One region of the Streptomyces sp. NPDC028907 genome, then DNA from elsewhere that is predicted to be linked to it. Evidence: riboswitches for the same ligand, from Rfam matches in the RefSeq annotation. Region 1 holds a riboswitch; the other holds the start of a gene.
What was found. Region 1 has a riboswitch for S-adenosylmethionine ahead of thrC (threonine synthase). Riboswitches for the same ligand answer to the same signal wherever they lie in the genome.
Positions count from the first base shown of each region.

Region 1 (10,279 bases):
CGAGGTTCATGCCGTCCCGGATGGGGTTGACCAGGGCCACGTCGGCCAGCCGGTACGCGGCGAGCGACCGGGCGAAGTCGTCCTTGACGTGGAGCACGACCGGGGTCCAGGTCGAGGTCCCGTAGCCGGAGTTGATCTCGTCCGCCAGCCGCTGCACCTCCGCCGTGTAGTCGCGGTACACCGCGAGGTCCTGGCGTGACGGATACGCGAACGCCACGTGCACCACCCGCTCGCGCCACTCGGGGTGGTCGTCGAGCAGCTGCCGGTAGGCGAGCAGTCCGCGCGCGATGTTCTTGGACAGTTCGGTGCGGTCGACCCGCACGATCGTCCTGCGGGCGGAGCCGTCCGGTGCGGTGCCGATCTCGTCCCGCAGTGCCGTCATCCGCTCCTCGACGTCCGGCTGACGGGAGCGGTCGCGCAGGAACTCCGCGTCGGCGCCCAGGCCGTGTACGCCGATCCACGTGGTACGCAGCGGCGGACGCCCCGTGATGGTGTGCTCGATCGAGCGCGGGGCGCCGCTCGGCCACGACGGGGTGATCCGCTCGGGGTCGGTGCCCCCGGCGCAGCCCATGAACGCCTGCGCCCAGCGCCAGGTGAGGAACCCGAGCCGGTCGGCGCCGAGCATGCCCCACACCAGCTGCGAACGGATGTCGTCCGGCAGCATCCGGAAGTACTCCGCCGGTGCCCACGGCGTGTGCGAGAAGTGGCCGATCCGGACGTCCGGACGCAGCTCGCGCAGCATCCCCGGCACCAGGCACAGGTGGTAGTCCTGCACCAGCACCGCCGCCCCCGGCGCCGCCTGCCGCGCCAGTTCCTCCGCGAAGGCCCGGTTGTACGTCTCGTACGACGCCCACTGGCGCCGGAACTCCGCGTCGAAGACGGGCTCCAGCGGCGTCTGGTACAGCATGTGGTGGACGAACCAGAGGACCGAGTTCGCGATGCCGTTGTAGGCGTCCGCGTGCACGTCGGCCGGGATGGCCAGCATGTGCACGCCCTCCTCGCCGACCCCGCGCCGCACCGCCTCACGGTCGCCGTCGGACAGTGCCGAGCACACCCACAGGGCGCCCGCGTCCGGCCCGATCGCCGACAGCCCGGAGACGACTCCGCCGCCGCCCCGCTTGGAGCGCAGCGAGCCGTCGCCCAGCACCTCGTACGAGACCGGGCCGCGGTTCGACGCGACCAGCACCTTGGCAGCACCCTGCTCGGCAGCACCTTGCGTGGAAGCCATACGCGTCAACCTAGCCCGGCTCGGAAACGCTCAAACGTGCGGTTCAGCTCAGTGGCGCATCATCGCCCGACCCGTATACGGCCGGTGCCCCTCGTTCACGCGACCTTCCGCGTCGCGTACTCCGCGATCTCCACCATCGGCGGCCGTTCCTCCGTGTCCACGGAGTACGTACGCGGCTCGAAACCGTCCTCGCCCCGCTCGAACTGGGTGAGGGACGGGCGGACCAGATGGCCCCGGGCCAGCCTCAGCTGGGCCGTGCGGTAGATCGCGGCGGACATCCGGCCCAGGGCCTGGCCGTCCTGGTGGCGGTGCTTGCGGACGCCCACATCCACCTGGGCCAGCGCGTCGAGGCCCACCAGGTGCAGGGCGTCGACCAGCATGCCCAGCTCCACGCCGTATCCGACGGGGAACGGGAGCTGTTCCAGCAGGGAGCGGCGGGCAGCGTACTCGCCGCCGAGCGGCTGCACGAAGCCGGCCAGCTGGGGCCAGTGCATGTTCAGCAGCGGGCGGGCCATCAGTTCGGTGACCCGGCCGCCCTGGCCGGCCGCGCCGCCGAGGGGACGGTCGTACATACCCTTGACCAGATCGATCCCGGGGTCGGTGAGCAGCGGGCCGACGATGCCGGAGACGAAGTCGGAGGAGAAGTCCTTCAGGTCGGCGTCGATGAAGCAGACGATGTCCCCGGTCGTGACCAGCAGGGAGCGCCACAGCACCTCGCCCTTGCCGGGCACGGCCGGGATGCGCGGCAGGATCGCGTCCCGGTGCACCACGGTCGCGCCCGCCGCCGCGGCCACCTCGGAGGTGCGGTCGGTGGAGCCCGAGTCGACGACGACGATCTCGTCGACCAGCGGCACCTGCCGCATCAGGTCGTGACGGATGACCGCGACGATGTCGCCGACCGTCTCCTCCTCGTCGAGCGCGGGCAGGACGACGGAGACCGACCGGCCCGTACGCTGTTTGGCGGCCAGAATCCGGTGGAGCGGACGATCGCTCGCGGACCAGGAGCGGGTGCTCAGCCAGCGCTCGACTTCTTCCAGCACGTAAGCGGCTCCTTCGCGTGTGATCCATCTCGCGGTTCGGACGACTATCTCAACTGTCCTGGTTGTCGGTTACAGTCTTGAACAACGCGGGTGACCATCGCATGTCCTGGCCGGCCCGCCGACCACAACTTCATACCGCTCATCCAGAGGGGCAGAGGGATACGGCCCGATGAAGCCCCGGCAACCCTCCAGCCGGTCTCGTTCACGCGAGGCTCCCGGCTAGGGAAGGTGCCAAATCCGTCTCACGGCGAGATGCGTCGTGAGGAAGATGAGGAGAAAGGGCCTCGCCTCACATGGCTGCGCAGACTGTCGCAAGCACCACCGACTCCACCACCGCTTCCACGGTAGACCTCGGCCCCGCCGCAGCGCTCTCCTGTCGCGAGTGCGGTCACCGGGTACCCCTCGGACCGGTCTTCGCGTGCGAGGAGTGTTTCGGCCCGCTGGAGATCGCCTACGACTTCTCGGCCTACGACACCGAGGAGCTCCGCAAGCGGATCGAGGCGGGCCCCGCGAACATCTGGCGCTACGCGCCGCTCCTTCCCGTCCCGGCCGACGTGGCCACCAAGCCGAACATCAACCCCGGCTGGACCCAGCTCGTCAAGGCCGACAACCTCGCGCGTGAGCTGGGCGTGGACGCCGGCAAGCTGTTCATCAAGGACGACTCCGGCAACCCGACGCACTCCTTCAAGGACCGCGTCGTGGCCCAGGCCCTGGAGGCCGCCCGCGCCTTCGGCTTCACCACCCTCTCCTGCTCCTCCACCGGCAACCTGGCCGGCGCGGTGGGTGCCGCGGCCGCCCGCGCCGGCTTCCGCTCCTGCGTCTTCATCCCGCACGACCTGGAGCAGGGCAAGGTCGTCATGGCCGCCGTCTACGGCGGCGAGCTCGTCGGCATCGAGGGCAACTACGACGACGTGAACCGTTTCTGTTCCGAGCTGATCGGCGACCCGGCCGGCGAGGGCTGGGGCTTCGTCAACGTCAACCTGCGGCCGTACTACGCCGAGGGCTCCAAGACCCTGGCGTACGAGATCTGCGAGCAGCTCGGCTGGCAGCTGCCGGACCAGCTGGTCGTGCCGATCGCCTCCGGCTCGCAGCTCACGAAGATCGACAAGGGTCTGCAGGAGCTGATCAAGCTCGGGCTCGTCGAGGACAAGCCGTACAAGATCTTCGGTGCGCAGGCCGAGGGGTGCTCGCCGGTGTCGGCGGCCTTCAAGGCGGGGCACGACGTCGTACGGCCGCAGAAGCCCAACACCATCGCCAAGTCGCTGGCCATCGGCAACCCGGCGGACGGTCCGTACGTGCTGGACATCGCCCGTCGTACCGGGGGTGCGGTGGAGGATGTGACCGATGAGCAGGTCGTCGACGCGATCAAGGTGCTCGCGCGGACCGAGGGCATCTTCGCGGAGACCGCGGGTGGTGTGACGGTGGGCGTCACGAAGAAGCTGATCGAGGACGGGGTCCTCGACCCCACCAAGACGACCGTCGTCCTGAACACCGGCGATGGGCTCAAGACGCTGGATGCGGTGGCTGGTACTGGCCTGACTGCGACCATTCGTCCCAACCTTGAGTCGTTCCGTGAGGCGGGTCTCGTCTAGGGCCCGTCCCCACGATTTCGTCTGCGGGCCGGTGGGGGCTGGTCGCGCCCACGCGGCGGTAGCCGCAAATTCAACACAGCCCCGCGCCCCTTAAAGGCGACTACCTGACCGGAGGTCACAAAGTGAGCGTCACCGTCCGCATCCCCACCATCCTGCGTACCTACACCGGCGGGCAGGCCGAGGTCGCCGCCGAAGGCGCCACCCTCGCCGAGGTCATCAGCGACCTGGAGAAGAACCACACCGGGATCGCCGCCCGGGTGCTGGACGACCAGGGCAAGCTGCGTCGGTTCGTCAATGTGTACGTCAATGACGACGACGTGCGTTTCGAGCAGGGGCTGGAGACGGCCACCCCCGACGGTGCCGGTGTCTCCATCATTCCGGCCGTCGCCGGCGGCTGACCGGGCTGACCGAATGACCGATCATTACCTTCGGTAACACCGGTCACCGAGAGTTCATCGAATTGCCCCCTCCGTGAGAGAAGCGGAGGGGGCAATTCTGTGTGGTTGAGCGAGGTACAGTTGGGGAACGCGTCGCTGATCCAAGGGTCGGCACCCCTTTATTTCCACCGCGAGCCCGACAAGAAGTAGCCAAAGTGTGCGGGTTTTTTGCGGCTTTTGTTCCGTTTGTCGGGTCCGACTTGACCTGAAGTCAGCGGAATTGTCCCCACATTCCCGACCGGTCGTGCCCGGATTTCTCGTCCGATTGACCTGTTGCAGACGGCAGTTGGGCAGATACATTCAGCCGCGGTCGACGCGTTCCGGCGCACGCCCCCGACCGATGGGGGGTGAGGTCTGACCCGGATCCGCGAAGTGTGGATCTGTGCAAGGGCCAGTAATAGGGGAGTTAGGCATGGCTCAGGGCACCGTCAAGTGGTTCAACGCGGAGAAGGGGTACGGCTTCATCGCGGTCGACGGTGGTGCGGATGTTTTCGTCCACTACAGCGCGATCCAGATGGACGGGTACCGCACCCTGGAAGAGGGCCAGCGGGTCGATTTCGAGATCTCGCAGGGTCAGAAGGGGCCGCAGGCGGACATGGTCCGGCTGGCGGCCGGCTGAAGCACGCGTCGACTTAACAGCAGCGACGTTCTTCTTCGAAGGGCCCGCACCTCCCGGGGTGCGGGCCCTTCGCCGTGCCCGGCATCAGAGGGCTCGATCCCCGAGAGCCGCTTGCTCCCCGCCACCCGACCGCCACCCCTCATCGAGCGCTCGCTTCGCGAGCGCGCCTTGCACTCTCTGGGGTCGAGTGCTAATCATTGGCGTTAGCACTCTGAAGGTGAGAGTGACAAAGAAGGACCGGGTCGGTGAGGCCCGCAGGCCGGGTGGGGCAAGGAACCACGAGGCAGGCGAGCCGTCCGTCGCGGGCGCGGGCGCGGTCCGAAGGAATCACCCCCAGTCCTGGAGGGACCACTTCACATGGCCAAGATCATCGCGTTCGACGAGGAGGCGCGGCGCGGCCTCGAGCGCGGCATGAACCAGCTCGCGGACGCCGTGAAGGTGACGCTCGGCCCCAAGGGTCGCAACGTCGTCCTCGAGAAGAAGTGGGGCGCCCCCACGATCACCAACGATGGTGTGTCCATCGCCAAGGAGATCGAGCTCGAGGACCCGTACGAGAAGATCGGCGCCGAGCTGGTCAAGGAAGTCGCCAAGAAGACGGACGACGTCGCCGGTGACGGTACGACCACCGCGACCGTTCTCGCCCAGGCCCTGGTCAAGGAAGGCCTGCGCAACGTAGCCGCCGGCGCCAACCCGATGGCCCTCAAGCGCGGCATCGAGCGTGCCGTCGAGGCCGTCTCCGCCGCTCTGCTGGAGCAGGCGAAGGACGTCGAGACCAAGGAGCAGATCGCCTCCACGGCCTCCATCTCCGCCGCCGACACCCAGATCGGCGAGCTCATCGCCGAGGCGATGGACAAGGTCGGCAAGGAAGGCGTCATCACCGTCGAGGAGTCCCAGACCTTCGGTCTGGAGCTGGAACTCACCGAGGGTATGCGCTTCGACAAGGGCTACATCTCGGCGTACTTCGCCACCGACATGGAGCGTATGGAGGCCGTCCTCGACGACCCGTACATCCTGATCGCCAACTCCAAGATCTCCGCGGTCAAGGACCTGCTCCCGCTGCTGGAGAAGGTCATGCAGTCGGGCAAGCCGCTGCTGATCATCGCCGAGGACGTCGAGGGCGAGGCCCTGTCGACCCTGGTCGTCAACAAGATCCGCGGCACCTTCAAGTCCGTCGCCGTCAAGGCCCCGGGCTTCGGTGACCGCCGCAAGGCGATGCTGAACGACATCGCCATCCTCACCGGTGGCGAGGTCATCTCCGAGGAGGTCGGTCTCAAGCTCGAGAACACCTCCCTGGACCTCCTGGGCAAGGCCCGCAAGGTCGTCATCACCAAGGACGAGACCACCATCGTCGACGGTGCCGGCTCCTCGGACCAGGTCGCGGGCCGTGTGAACCAGATCCGCGCCGAGATCGAGAACAGCGACTCGGACTACGACCGCGAGAAGCTCCAGGAGCGCCTGGCGAAGCTCGCCGGTGGCGTCGCCGTCATCAAGGCCGGTGCCGCGACCGAGGTCGAGCTCAAGGAGCGCAAGCACCGCATCGAGGACGCCGTGCGCAACGCCAAGGCGGCCGTCGAGGAGGGCATCGTCGCCGGTGGTGGCGTGGCCCTGCTGCAGGCCTCCGGTGTCTTCGAGAAGCTGGAGCTGGAGGGTGACGAGGCGACCGGCGCGGCCGCCGTCAAGCTCGCCCTTGAGGCCCCGCTGAAGCAGATCGCCGTGAACGCCGGTCTTGAGGGCGGCGTCGTGGTGGAGAAGGTCCGCAACCTCACCCCGGGTCACGGCCTCAACGCCGCGACCGGTGAGTACGTCGACCTGGTCGCCGAGGGCATCATCGACCCGGCGAAGGTGACGCGGTCCGCGCTGCAGAACGCCGCGTCGATCGCCGCGCTGTTCCTGACCACCGAGGCCGTCATCGCCGACAAGCCGGAGAAGGCCGCCGCGCCTGCCGGTGGCGGTATGCCGGGCGGTGACATGGACTTCTGATCGACCTCGGGGCTTTGACCTCCGGTTGATCAACGTCCTTGCCGAGGGCGGCACTTCCTGTTGCGACAGGGGGTGCCGCCCTCGGTGTTTCGGCGTCCGCGAGCAACCACCGCGTAGTCGCGGTCGCCACGAAACCTGTCCCCCTCCTTGGGAATGCGCGGCATCACATCCTCCGTTGCTTAATGTGGTGCAACAATGCGTGTGCACATACTGACCGGTATAAGCAGCCCCCGTTCCAAGGAGCCCTCCACGTGACCGTCACCCAGCCCGCCGCCATCCGGGCGGCTCAGATTCTGTCCCGGCCGACCGTGATCAATGGCCTGACCGTGCCGAACCGCATAGTGATGGCGCCGATGACGCGGATGTTCTCGCCGGGCGGCGTCCCCGGCGAGGACGTGCTGTCGTACTACGCGCGCCGCGCCGCGGCCGGCGTCGGACTGATCGTCACCGAGGGGACGTACGTCGGTCACGACTCGGCCGGGCAGAGCGACCGGGTCCCGCGGTTCCACGGGGAGGAGCAGCTGGCGGGCTGGGCGAAGGTCGCCGACGCGGTGCACGCGGCCGGCGGCACGATCGTGCCGCAGCTGTGGCACATCGGCATGGTGCGTGAGCAGGGCGAGCCGCCGTTCGCCGAGGCCCCCGCCGTCGGCCCCTCCGGGCTGCGGATCGGCGCCGACGAGGCCACCGGCAAGGCGATGACCCAGAGCGACCTCGACGACGTCATCGGCGCCTTCGCCCAGGCCGCCGCGGACGCGGAGCGCATCGGCTTCGACGGCGTGGAGATCCACGGCGCCCACGGCTACCTCGTCGACCAGTTCCTGTGGGCGGGGACGAACCGTCGCACGGACGCGTACGGCGGCGACCCCGTCGCCCGTACGAAGTTCGCGGCGGAGATCGTGGCCGCCGTACGTGAGCGGGTCTCCGCGGACTTCCCCGTCATATTCCGCTACTCGCAGTGGAAGCAGGAGGCCTACGACGCCCGCCTCGCCGAGAGCCCCGAGGAGCTGGACGCCCTGCTCACTCCGCTCGCCGCGGCCGGTGTCGACGCCTTCCACGCCTCCACCCGCCGCTACTGGATCCCCGAGTTCGAGGGCTCGGACCTCAACCTGGCCGGCTGGACGAAGAAGCTCACCGGCAAGCCCGCCATCACCGTCGGCTCGGTCGGCCTCGACGGCGAGTTCCTGGGCGCCTTCGTCGGCAAGGGTTCCGAGGTCAAGGGCATCGACGACCTCCTGGACCGGCTGGAGGCCGAGGAGTTCGACTTCGTCGCCGTCGGTCGCGCGCTGCTCCAGGACCCGCAGTGGGCGGCGAAGGTGCTGGAGGGCCGCTTCGGCGAGCTGGCGGCGTACGACGCGGCCTCGCTGAAGACCCTGAGCTGACGTCGGTCCGGTCATCCCTCCCTGTGAGGGGTGACCTGTCCCGCTTGAGTAAGTCAATCAACTGACTTAAGGTTGCCTCGGTCAATCACGCACGTGTCGACGGAGGCCCCGAAATGTCCCACCCCCCATCGCCGAGAACGAATGCCGTGGTGGCGGTGCTGGCCTTCGCCGGGATCGTCGTGTCGCTGATGCAGACCCTGGTCATCCCGATCGTCCCGGAGCTGCCGCGACTGCTGGACGCCCCCGCGTCGGACGCGGCCTGGGCGGTCACGGCGACGCTGCTCGCGGCCGCCGTCGCCACGCCGGTGATGGGGCGGCTCGGCGACATGTACGGCAAGCGGCGGATGCTGCTGGTCAGCATCGTGCTGCTGGTGGCCGGCTCGGTGGTCTGCGCACTGAGCGACTCGCTGGTCCCGATGATCGTCGGGCGGGTGCTCCAGGGGCTGGCCTCCGGTGTCATCCCGCTCGGCATCAGCATCATGCGGGACGAACTCCCCGCCGAACGCCTCGGCTCCGCCACCGCCCTGATGAGCGCCTCCCTCGGCATCGGCGGTGCGCTCGGTCTGCCCGCCGCCGCGCTGATCGCGGACTACTTCAACTGGCACGTGCTGTTCTGGACGTCGGCCGGCATGGGCGTCGCGGCGCTGGTGTGCGTGCTGCTGTTCGTGCCCGAGTCGAAGGTGCGCACCGGCGGCCGGTTCGACCTGGTCGGCGGCGCGGGCCTGGCGGCCGGGCTGGTGTGTCTGCTGCTGGCCATCTCCAAGGGGGCCGACTGGGGCTGGGGCAGTGGCACGACGCTGGGGCTGTTCGCCGCGGCCGGGGTCGTCCTGTCGGCGTGGGGTTGGTGGGAGCTGCGGACCGAGCAGCCGCTGGTCGACCTGCGGACCACGGCCCGCCGTCAGGTACTGGTCACCAACCTGGCCTCGATCGCCGTGGGCTTCGCGATGTTCGCCATGAGCCTGGTCATCCCGCAGATCCTCCAGCTCCCCGCGCAGACTGGCTACGGCCTCGGCAAGTCGATGCTGGTCGCGGGCCTGTGCATGGCACCGTCCGGGCTGGTGATGATGGCGACGGCACCGGTGTCGGCCGCGATCTCCCGGGCCAAGGGGCCGAAGGTCACGCTGATGGTGGGTGTCCTGATCGTCGCCGTCGGATACGGCCTCAACATCGTCCTGATGTCCGAGGTCTGGCACTTCGTCCTGGTGGCCTGTGTGATCGGCGCCGGCGTCGGCTTCGGCTACGGCTCGATGCCCGCCCTGATCATGAGCGCCGTACCGGCGTCGGAGACGGCCGCGGCGAACAGTCTCAACACGCTGATGCGCTCGCTCGGTACGTCCAGCGCGAGTGCGGTCGCCGGTGTGATCCTCGCCCAGATGACGACGGGCTTCGGCGGTTACGCGCTGCCGTCCGAGAACGGCTTCAAGGTGGTCCTCGCGGTGGGTGCGGGAGCCGCGCTGCTCGCGTTCGTGGTGGCGTCGTTCATCCCTCGACAGGGGATCGCTGCCGCCGACGGGGAGCCGGTGAGGTCGGAGGGCTCGGCGGAACCGGCGGGGGCGGCCAAGCAGTGACCGGCGGAACTACAGGTTGCCGAGGGGCTCGATGTCGACCTTCACCGGGGTGCCCCAGACGCGCAGCACCTCGTAGTCCGTGAACTCGTGCACCAGCCGGTACGCCATCGCCGGGCGCGGGCCGCGGCGCGCGGCGGCGAGGTAGAGCTCGGCCTCGCGGCGGTCGCGGCGCGGGGTGCCGCACAGCTGCCACTCCTGCCCGTTCCACAGCTCCGGCAGCCAGCGCTGCTGGGGCTGCGGGCGGTCGCCCCGGACGCCGTAGCGGGAAGGTACCGGGTGCTCGGGGGCGTAGGGCGCGGCCGGGCCGGAGCCGTTGAACTCGGCCCGGCGCGCCGCGCGGCGACGGGTCTCGCAGAGCAGGCAGAGGTCGGGGGCGGCGGTGTCGACCGGGCCGTTCGGGTGCTCCGGGCAGCGGGTCGCGGGGGCGGCGCCGGTG
Region 1 covers NZ_JBVHVE010000002.1:556,283-566,561, reverse strand. The annotation lists gene ACZ4UU_RS06975 (alpha,alpha-trehalose-phosphate synthase (UDP-forming)) at 1-1,228, opposite strand, end outside; gene ACZ4UU_RS06970 (glucosyl-3-phosphoglycerate synthase) at 1,324-2,268, opposite strand; SAM riboswitch class I at 2,405-2,543, shown strand; gene thrC (threonine synthase) at 2,562-3,860, shown strand; gene ACZ4UU_RS06960 (MoaD/ThiS family protein) at 3,983-4,258, shown strand; gene ACZ4UU_RS06955 (cold-shock protein) at 4,710-4,916, shown strand; gene groL (chaperonin GroEL) at 5,274-6,896, shown strand; gene ACZ4UU_RS06945 (NADH:flavin oxidoreductase) at 7,148-8,275, shown strand; gene ACZ4UU_RS06940 (MFS transporter) at 8,389-9,843, shown strand; gene ACZ4UU_RS06935 (hypothetical protein) at 9,853-10,279, opposite strand, start outside.

Region 2 (10,279 bases), on a different contig from region 1:
GAGGCCGCGCTGGACCCGCAGCGCATCACCCAGGCCATGGTCCAGCTCGCCCAGAACGCCGTGCAGCACACCGCGCCCGGCCAGACCGTCCGGATCGGCTCCCGCGCCGACGGACAGGGCATCGAGCTGTACGTCGCCGACTCCGGGGGCGGGGTCCAGCCGCAGGACGCCGACGTGATCTTCGAACGGTTCCGGCGCGGCACGTCCCGGCGCGGCGCCCGCGGCTCCGGGGCCGGGCTCGGCCTGTCGATCGTCCGGGCCATCGCGGAGGCGCACGGCGGCCGGGTGCGGCTGCGCGACACCGACGGCGGCGGCGCCACTTTCGTCCTGCTACTGGGAGAGGCACACACGTGAACCGCATTCTCATCGTCGAGGACGAGGACAGGATCGCCTCCTTCGTCGAGAAGGGCCTGCGCTCCAACGGCTTCACCACCACCGTCGTCGGCGACGGCGACGCCGCGTACGAGTACGCGCTGACCGGCGGCTTCGACCTGGTGGTCCTCGACATCGGCCTGCCCGGCCGCGACGGCTTCACGGTGCTGCGCGAACTGCGCGAGGCCCGGGTGACGGTCCCGGTGATCGTGCTGACCGCGCGGGACTCCGTACGGGACACGGTGGCCGGTCTGGAGGGCGGCGCCGACGACTGGATGACCAAGCCGTTCCGCTTCGAGGAACTGCTCGCCCGGGTGCGGCTGCGGCTGCGCACGGCGGCCAGGGCGCCCGAGGTGACGGTGCTGCGGGCCGGCTCGCTGACGCTGGACCTGCGCACGCGGCGGGCGCGGGCCGACTCGCGGACCGTGGATCTGACGGCCCGTGAATTCGTGCTGCTGGAACTGTTCCTGAGGCATCCGGGGCAGGTACTGTCCCGCGAGCAGATCCTGTCGCACGTGTGGGGCTACGACTTCGATCCGGGCTCCAACATCGTGGACGTGTACGTACGGGCGCTGCGCAAGAAGCTCGGCGCCGAACGGGTCGAGACGGTGCGCGGCGTGGGGTACCGCCTGTCCGCCTGAGGTCCCCGGTCCGCGTGAAGTCTCCTTCATGTACGGCTCATCGAGGGCTCACGGCCGAGGTGAACCCTCGATGACGTGACCCTGAACCTCCGACTGAGCGCGGCCCTGTGCGTGGCGCTCTCCCTGTGCGCGCTGCTCGCCGTACCCGGCAACTTCCCGGCACTCGGCGCCGACGCCCGCCTCACCCTCGCCGTGTTCGCACTGGCGACCTGCGCCTGGATCGCCACGCCGGTCGACGACACGTACATCGCGCTCGGCGCCGGGCTCGCGCTCACGGTGACCGGGGTGATCAGCAGCGACACGCTCTTCGGCACCCTCGGCGACTCCACGGTGTGGTTGCTGATCTGCGCCTTCGTGCTGGCGGCGGCGGTGACCCGGACGGGGCTCGCGGGGCGGGCGGCGGCGTTCCTGGTCGGCGGGGCGCGCACCGTACGACAGCTCGTGCACCTGACCACGGCCGCCCTGGTCGTCACGGCGTTCGCGGTGCCGGCCACCTCCGGTCGGGCCGCGCTGGCGTTGCCGGTGTTCCTCGCGCTCGCCAAGGTACTGGCGGACCGGAAGCGACTGGTCGTGATGCTGGCATTGCTGTTCCCGACCGTGATCCTGCTGTCGGCGGTGGCGACCCTGATCGGGGCGGGCGCGCATCTGATCACCGTGTCGGTGCTGTGGCAGGCGACGGGTGACCGGATCGGCTTCACGGAGTGGCTGCTGCTGGGCCTGCCCCTCGCCGTGGCCTCGTCCCACCTGGCCGCCGAGGCCGTACTCCTGACGAGTACGCGGCGCGCGGACCGCAAGGGCGCCGTGCACATCACGCCCGAGCAGATCCAGGAGCACAGCGACGACCCGGTCACCGGGCCCTGGTCGCAGGCCGAGAAGCGGTGCGCGCTGCTGCTGGGCACGGTCGTGGTGCTGTGGTGCAGCGAGCCGCTGCACCGGGTGCCGCCCGCCGTGGTGGCGCTGATCGGCGCGGTGGTGGCGGCCTCGCCGGCGCTCGGCACCGTGCATCTGAAGGACGCGCTGAAGACGGTGCCGTGGGCGCTGCTGCTGTTCATGGCGGCGACGATGGCGATGGGCGTGGCGCTCGCCGACTCCGGGGCGGCGAAGTGGCTGGTGGAGGGGCTGCCGACGGGCGTGAGCCCGATGTGGTTTCTGGCTGTGGTGATCCTGGTCAGTACGGCGGCCCATCTGGTCCTGCAGTCCCGTTCGGCCCGGTCGTCGGTGCTGGTGCCGCTGGTGGTCGCGGCGGCGGTGGGGGCCGGCGTGAATCCGGTGGCGGCGGCGCTTGCGTCCACTGCGGCGGCCGGGTTCTGCCACACGCTGCCGGCTTCCGCGAAGCCGGTGACGCTCTTCTCCGACCTCCCTGGGACGCCGACGTATACGCCGCGCGACCTTTTGCGGCTGTCTGCGGTGTTGGCTCCGCTGACTGCCGGGCTTGTGTTGCTGTTTGCCGTTGCGGTGTGGCCGGTGCTCGGTGTGCCGGTGACGCGATGAGTCGTGTTGTCTGCCGCGCCGTCGTGGCTGGTCGCGCCCGCGCGGCGGAGCCGCATATGTCACAGCCCCGCGCCCCTGAAAGCAGGGCGTTGCCCCTCCCGTATCCGATCTGCTCAGGAGCCCTCTGATGTTGACCCGCGTCGTCGTCGCCCCCAGTGGCTTCAAGGAGTCGCTGTCCGCCCAAGCCGCAGCCGATGCCATTGCCGACGGGGTGCGGCGGGTGCTGCCCGAGGTCGTGGTGGACCTGATCCCCCTGGTGGACGGCGGTGAGGGCACCGCCGCCGCGTTGGCCGCCGCCACCGGTGGACGGCTTGTCGCCCTGCCCGCGACCGGGCCCGTCGGCGAGACCATCGGCACGCACTTCGCATTGTTCGGCTCCCGGGACACGGCGGTCGTGGAGATGGCCGCGGTGGCCGGGCTGTCCCTGGTGCCCCGCGCCCTGCGCGACCCGGGGGCGACGACGACTTACGGCGTCGGCGAGCTGATCCGCGCCGCGCTCGACACCGGCGTACGGCGGATCCTGGTCGGCTGCGGCGACTCGGGTACGTCGGACGGGGGCGCGGGGGCCCTCCAGGCGCTCGGCGCGCGGCTGCTGGACGCCGACGGCTTCGAACTTGCCCGTGGAGGGCGGGAGCTGACTCGGCTCGCCCGGATCGACCCGTCCGGCCTGGACCCGCGCCTGCGTGAAGTGGAGCTGCTGGTCGCCTGCAACCCGTACAACGTGCTGTGCGGCGAGCGCGGCGTGGCCCGTGTCTTCGGTCCGCAGAAGGGGGCGACGCCCGCGCAGGTGGAGGAGCTCTCGGCGGGGCTGGAGAACTGGGCGGACGTCCTCACCCGCGATCTGGGGGGCACCGATCTGCACCACGGCCCCGGCACCGGGGCGTCGGGGGGTCTGGGCGCGGGCCTCGCCGCGCTCGGGGCCTGCCTCCTGCCCCGCTTCGACGTGCTCCTCGACCACCTCGACCTGGACGCCCGCCTCGCCCGTGCCGACCTGGTCGTGACCGCCGAGGGCGCCCTGGACCACCAGACGCCCAAGGGCAAGGTCCCGGCCGAGGTGGCCCGCCGGGCCAAGCTGTACGGCCGTCCGGTGCTCGTGCTGGCGGGCACGCTCGGCGAGGGTGCCCAGGACGTGCCGGGCGTGGACGCGTTCAGCGGGATCCTGCCGGCGCCGATGGCTCTGGCGGAGGCCCTGGTGCGGGCCTCCGAACTCCTCACGGACGCCACCGAACGCGCCCTGCGGATGATCCTGTTGGGCGCCCGGCTACCGGCTCACGCGGAGGTGTCCGGCACGCAACGCCCGTCCTCGGTGCGGTAGTTCCACTTCGCGCCGTCCGTCACGAGCTCCCGCACGGCGTTCACGAACCGCTCGACGTGCTCGTCCGGCGTCCCGGCGCCGAAGCTCACCCGGATCGCGTTGAGGGACTTCTCGCCCGGAGCCGCCTCCGGGGCACCGCACTCGCCCTGCGTCTGCGGGTCGCTGCCCAGCAGCGTGCGGACCAGCGGGTGGGCGCAGAACAGCCCGTCGCGTACCCCGATGCCGTACTCGGCGGAGAGCGCGGCGGCGAAGTGGGAGCTGTTCCAGCCGTCGACGACGAAGGAGATGACACCGACGCGCGGGGCGTCGTCCCCGAAGAGGGAGAGGATCCGGACCTCGGGGACGTCGGCGAGACCGGCCCGCACCTTCTCGATCAGGTGCTGCTCACGCGCGACCAGGGTGTCGAAGCCCGCCTCCGTCAGCGCCTTGCAGGCGGAGGCGATGGAGTAGGCGCCGATGACGTTCGGCGAGCCGGCCTCGTGACGGGCGGCGCTCTCGTGCCACTCGACGTCCACTCCCCCGTCCTCGCGCCGGCTGACCTTGCGGCTGGCGCCGCCGCCCGCGAGGTACGGCTCGGCCTCCCTCAGCCAGTCGGCGCGTCCGGCGAGCACGCCGGAGCCGAACGGGGCGTACAGCTTGTGACCGGAGAAGGCGACCCAGTCGACGTCGAGGTCCTGGACGCTCACCGCGTGGTGCGGGGCGAGCTGCGCGCCGTCGAGCACGATCCGGGCGCCGTGGGCGTGCGCGGCCGCCGCCAGTTCCCGTACGGGCCACAGCTCACCGGTGACGTTCGAGGCGCCGGTGACGCAGACCAGGGCCGGGCCGTACGGGTCGCGATCGGCGAGGGCACGCTCCAGGGTCTCGACGGCCTGGCGCGGGGTGCGGGGGGCGTTGAGGTAGGTGACCTGCGTGTTCTTCCACGGCAGCAGGGAGGCGTGGTGCTCGGTCTCGAACACGAAGACCTGGCAGTCGGCCGGGAGGGCGGCCGCGAGGAGGTTGAGGGAGTCGGTCGTGGACCGGGTGAACACGACCTGGTCGCCGTCCCGGCAGTCCAGGAACTCGGCGACGGTCCGGCGGGCGTTCTCGAACAGGTCGGTGGAGAGCTGGGAGAGGTAGCCGGCCCCGCGGTGGACGCTGCCGTAGTACGGGGCGTAGGCGGCGACGTCGTCCCAGACGCGCTGCAGGGCGGGGGCGCTGGCGGCGTAGTCGAGCGCGGCGTAGGTGACCTCGCCGCCGGTGACGAGCGGGACGGTGACATCACGGCCCAGAACGGGCAGCGGGGCGCAAACGGTCTGGTCGGCGGCAGCGGTGGAGACAGACATGGGGAACTCCCGTGAGAGGCATGCGAGTTGAAGGCATGCAGAGAAGAGAAAATGGGTGCGCGGAGGCGGGGCTCGGCAGCCCTATCGCATTCGCTTGCTCACGGGGAACTCCTCGGTCACGTGCTTGCCATAGACCTCGCTGCCTACGGCCTGGTCCTCACCCGGGGCACCCCGCCACGGACGGAGGGTTGCCGGACAGTCGGCCGGGGCCTCATGACTGTCACTCATGACCTGGTCCAACATCCTGCCATACGATCTTCGATGTGCAAGGGCGCAGTCCGGATCCTGGACTGCGCCCTGCGTCACACGCTGTCGGCTCAGGCGTTGCTGGCCGCCACCCAGAGGTCCAGCGTCCGCTTGGCCGCGCCCGAGTCGATCGACTGCGCGGCCCTCGCCATGCCCAGCCGGATCTGCTCCGTGAGCGGGGCGTCCGTCGGCTCCAACGCCACCAGCGCCGCCGCCGAGTTGAGCAGTACGGCATCGCGCACCGGCCCCGGCTCGCCGTCCAGCAGGCGCCTGGCGACCTCCGCGTTGTAGGAGGCGTCCGCGCCGCGCAGCGCCTCCACCGGCACCAGCTCGATGCCGACGTCGCGCGGGTCGAAGGCCTCCTCGGTCACCTTGCCGTCGCGGACCGCCCACACCTTCGACGTGGCCGTCGTGGTCAGCTCGTCGAGGCCGTCGTCGCCGCGGAACACCAGCGCGGAAGAGCCGCGCTCGGCCAGCACGCCGGCGATGAGCCCCGCCATGCGGGTGTCGAAGCAGCCGACGGCGGAGGCCGTGACACGGGCCGGGTTGGTCAGCGGGCCGAGGAGGTTGAACGAGGTCGGGATGCCCAGGTCCCGCCGTACGCCACCGACGAAGCGCATCGAGGGGTGGAACTTGGCGGCGAAGCAGAAGGTGATGCCGGCCTCGTCCACCACCCGTGCCACGCCCTGCGGCGACAGGTCCAGGTTGATGCCGAGCTTCTCCAGCACGTCGGAGGAGCCGCTCGCGGAGGACGACGCCCGGTTGCCGTGCTTGACGACCTTCGCGCCGGCGCCCGCGATCACGATGGCGGACATCGTGGAGATGTTGACCGTCTTGGCCCGGTCGCCGCCGGTGCCGACGATGTCGACGGCCGGTCCGGGGATGTCCAGCGGCTGGGCGTGGGCGTACATCGCCTCGACGAGACCGTTGATCTCCTCGACCGTCTCGCCCTTGGCCCGCAGCGCCACCATGAAGCCGGCGATCTGGGCGTCCGAGGCCTCGCCGCTCATGAAGCGGTCCATCGCCCAGGCCGTGTCGCCGGCGCTCAGGTCCTCGCCGGCGAGCAGGGCGCTCAGCACCTCGGGCCAGGAACGGCCCGCCGCGGTGTCGCCTCCAGCGGGGGTCACAGCGCTCATAAGCCGCTCCTGGGTCAGTTGTGGTGTCCCGCACTACGGGACGCGAGTCTCAACGAGGTCCACCCTATCCAGCCGCGGGGCACGGCGAAGGGCCCCGTCCGTACAACGGACGGGGCCCTTCAACCGTGGCGTGGCTAAGCAGCACTGGCGCGACGGCGGTTCCGACGCGGCGCCAGCAGCGGAGCGTCAGTGGTGGCCGTGGCCGCTCGTGATCTCCTTGTACTCCTCGACGGACGGCTTGGGAATCTGGCCGTCCTCACCGAAGTAGGACTTGCTGAGCTTGGCGCGCAGCTTCTCGGAGCCCTTCACCTTGCGCTCGACGCCGTTCTCGTCGACCGTCGGGCCGATCTCCAGCGGCTGGTACTGCTCGTGCGCGGTGAGGGTGTGCAGCGCGTCCTGGCTGAGCGGCTCGTGCACCTCGATGAACTCACCGTGCGGCAGGCGCTTGATGATGCCCGACTCGCGGCCGTGCAGCACCTTGTCCTTGTCCCGGCGCTGGAGGCCGAGGCAGATCCGCTTGGTGATGATGAACGCGAGGACCGGTCCGACGAAGAAGCCGATCCGGACGAACCAGGTCACCGCGTTGATCGACAGGTGGAAGTGGGTGGCCCACAGGTCGTTGCCACCGCCGACCAGACCGATCATGTACACCGTGATCCAGGCGACGCCGAACGCGGTACGCGTCGGGGCGTTGCGCGGACGGTCCAGGATGTGGTGCTCGCGCTTGTCGCCGGTGACCCAGGACTCGATGAACGGGTAGACCGCGATCGCCGCCAGGACCACGCCGAAGAGCACCAGCGGGATGAACACGCCGAGGACCAGCGTGTGACCCCACAGGTTGATCTCCCAGCCCGGCATATAGCGGACGAGACCCTCGGCGAAGCCCATGTACCAGTCGGGCTGGGCGCCCGTGGACACCATGTCCGGACGGTAGGGACCGATGGCCCAGACGGGGTTGATCTGCGCGACCGCCGCGATGACCGCGATGACGCCGAAGACCAGGAAGAAGAAGCCTCCGGCCTTGGCCATGTAGACCGGCAGCAGCGGCATGCCGACGACGTTCTTGTTGTTCTTTCCGGGGCCCGCGAACTGCGTGTGCTTGTGGTAGAAGACCAGGATCAGGTGGCCGACCACCAGGCCGAGCATGATGCCCGGCAGCAGCAGGATGTGGATCGAGTAGAACCGGGCCACGAAGTCGACGCCCGGGAACTCGCCGCCGAAGAGGAAGAACGAGATGTACGTGCCGACGATCGGCATGGACAGGATCGCGCCCTCGGTGAAGCGGACACCGGTGCCGGAGAGCAGGTCGTCCGGGAGGGAGTAGCCGGTGAAACCGGTGAACATGCCCAGGACGAACAGCAGGAAGCCGAACAGCCAGTTGATCTCACGCGGCTTGCGGAACGCGCCCGTGAAGAACACGCGCATCATGTGCACGAACATGCCCGCGAGGAAGATCAGCGCGGCCCAGTGGTGGATCTGCCGGATCAGCAGACCACCGCGCACATCGAAGGAGATGTGCAGCGTCGAGCTGAACGCCTCACTCATCAGCTGTCCCTGCATCGGGACGTAACTGCCGTGGTACTCCACCTCGTTCATCGACGGGTGGAAGAACAGCGTCAGGTACACACCCGTGAGGATGATGATGATGAAGCTGTAGAGGCAGACCTCACCCAACATGAACGACCAGTGGTCGGGGAAGATCTTGCGCATGTTGGCCTTGGCCAGGGAGTAGATCCCCAGTCGGCCGTCGGCCCAGTCGGCTACGCGCTCGCCGGCCGGTGCCTTCCCGCGAGAGCGGGACTCGGTGGTCTCTGTAGTGCTCATCCGCGCTCCCAGAATGCAGGACCGACGGGCTCTTCGAAGTCGCCGAGCGCCTCGAGGTAGCCCTCGTCGTTCACGCCGATGCGCAGCTGCGGCAGGGCGTGGCCGGCGGGGCCGAAGATCACTCGGGCACCGTCGGAGAGGTCGAAGGTGGACTGGTGACAGGGGCAGAGCACGTGGTGCGTCTGCTGCTCGTACAGGGAGATCGGGCAACCGACGTGGGTGCAGATCTTCGAGTACGCGACGATGCCCTCGTGCGACCACTCGAGCTCGCGCTTGTCCTTGATGTCGTCGGGCTGGAGCCGGACGATCATCAGGGCGGCCTTGGCGATCTCGTTCTGGAAGTCGTGGTCGTGCTCCTCCAGGCCCTCCGGCTTGGCGAAGGTGAGAGAGCCGACCGCGACGTCCGAGGGACGCAGCGGCTCGTCGGTGTTCATGTTGACGAGCAGCTTGCCCTTGGACCACAGGGTGTGGCGGAGCTTGGTCCCGGGCAGCGGGCCGAGGTCACGCAGCAGGACGACGCCGGAGAGCGGGAACAGGGCCAGCGCGCCGAACATCGTGTTGCGGATCAGCTTGCGGCGACCCAGCGCGGACTCCTTGGCGCCCTGCTTGAAGTCGGCCATGACCTTGGCCTTGACCTCGGGCTCGGCCGCGATCGGGTGCCGCTCGTCCGCGACCTCCACGTCGGACATCAGGGTGCGGGCCCAGTGGACCGCGCCCGCGCCGATGCAGAACAGCGCCGCACCGAGGGTCAGACCCAGCGCGAAGTTCAGCGCGTTGAGGTGACCGATCGGGAAGACGAAGACCGACTTGTCGTGCGGGATCGCCACGTACGAGGCGATGAAGCCGACGGTGGCCAGCATCGACACCGTGAACAGCAGGGCGACCGTGCGCTCGGACCGCCTGGCGGCCCGCTCGTCGATGTCCTGGATCCGGTGCTCGTGGGGCGGCAGACCGGGGTCGGCGAAGGGGTGCTTCTCGTCCGCTACCGCGACGTGGGCGTCCTGCTCAGCGGGCAGGTTCTCTTCTGGAATGTCTTGGCTACTCATGACTTCTTGGCCTTTGCGGTCCGAGCGGCGACCCAGACGGCGACCGCGATCAGTGCACCGAGCCCGAAGATCCAGGCGAAGAGGCCCTCACTGACCGGCCCGAGGCCGCCCAGCTCCAGACCACCCGGGTTGACCGTCTCGTCGCTGTTGACCGCGTGCAGGTACGCGATGATGTCCTTCTTGTTCTGCTCCGACAGCGTGGTGTCGGGGAACGACGGCATGTTCTGCGGGCCGGTCTGCATGGCCTCGTAGATGTGCTTCGGCTCGACGTTCTCCAGGCTCGGGGCGAACTTGCCCTTCGTCAGCGCGCCGCCCTTGCCGGTGAAGTTGTGGCACTGGGCACAGTTGTTGCGGAAGAGCTCACCGCCCTTGGCGATGTCCGCGCCCTCGGGGCCGTACTGCTCCTCGGTCGGGACGGACGGACCGGCACCCAGCGAGGCGATGAACGCCGCGAGCTGGTCGATCTCGGCCTGCGAGTAGATGTTCTTCTTCTTCGGGACCTGGGCGCCCTGGGAGGTGGCGGCCGGCATGCGGCCCGTCGAGACCTGGAAGTCGACGGCGGCGGCGCCGACGCCCACCAGGCTCGGACCGTCAGAGGTGCCCTGACCATCGGTTCCGTGGCAGCTGGCGCAGCCGACGGTGTAGAGCTTCTTGCCCTCCTCGATGGTGAGGGACTGGGCGGTTTCCTCGGCCTGCGCCTTGTCCGCGGGAGCGAACATGGCGTACAGCCCCCCCGTGCACGCCAGCGCGAGGAGTAGGACGACGACCGCCGCCAGCGGATGGCGTCGTCGTGCGGAGAGCTTTTTCACGGATTACCCCGGTGTCAGGATCTTCTGCGTCGATGCTTGCGGTATGTGCGTTTGTGGAACGCGCGCGGGATCGGGCC
Region 2 covers NZ_JBVHVE010000001.1:517,812-528,090, forward strand. The annotation lists gene ACZ4UU_RS02370 (sensor histidine kinase) at 1-354, shown strand, start outside; gene ACZ4UU_RS02375 (response regulator transcription factor) at 351-1,013, shown strand; gene ACZ4UU_RS02380 (SLC13 family permease) at 1,089-2,504, shown strand; gene ACZ4UU_RS02385 (glycerate kinase) at 2,632-3,819, shown strand; gene ACZ4UU_RS02390 (aminotransferase class V-fold PLP-dependent enzyme) at 3,774-5,141, opposite strand; SAM riboswitch class IV at 5,257-5,373, opposite strand; gene trpD (anthranilate phosphoribosyltransferase) at 5,459-6,523, opposite strand; gene qcrB (cytochrome bc1 complex cytochrome b subunit) at 6,710-8,347, opposite strand; gene qcrA (cytochrome bc1 complex Rieske iron-sulfur subunit) at 8,344-9,393, opposite strand; gene qcrC (cytochrome bc1 complex diheme cytochrome c subunit) at 9,390-10,202, opposite strand.
Region 2: linked by a shared signal. The riboswitch ahead of ACZ4UU_RS02390 (aminotransferase class V-fold PLP-dependent enzyme) and the one ahead of thrC (threonine synthase) in region 1 are both predicted to bind S-adenosylmethionine.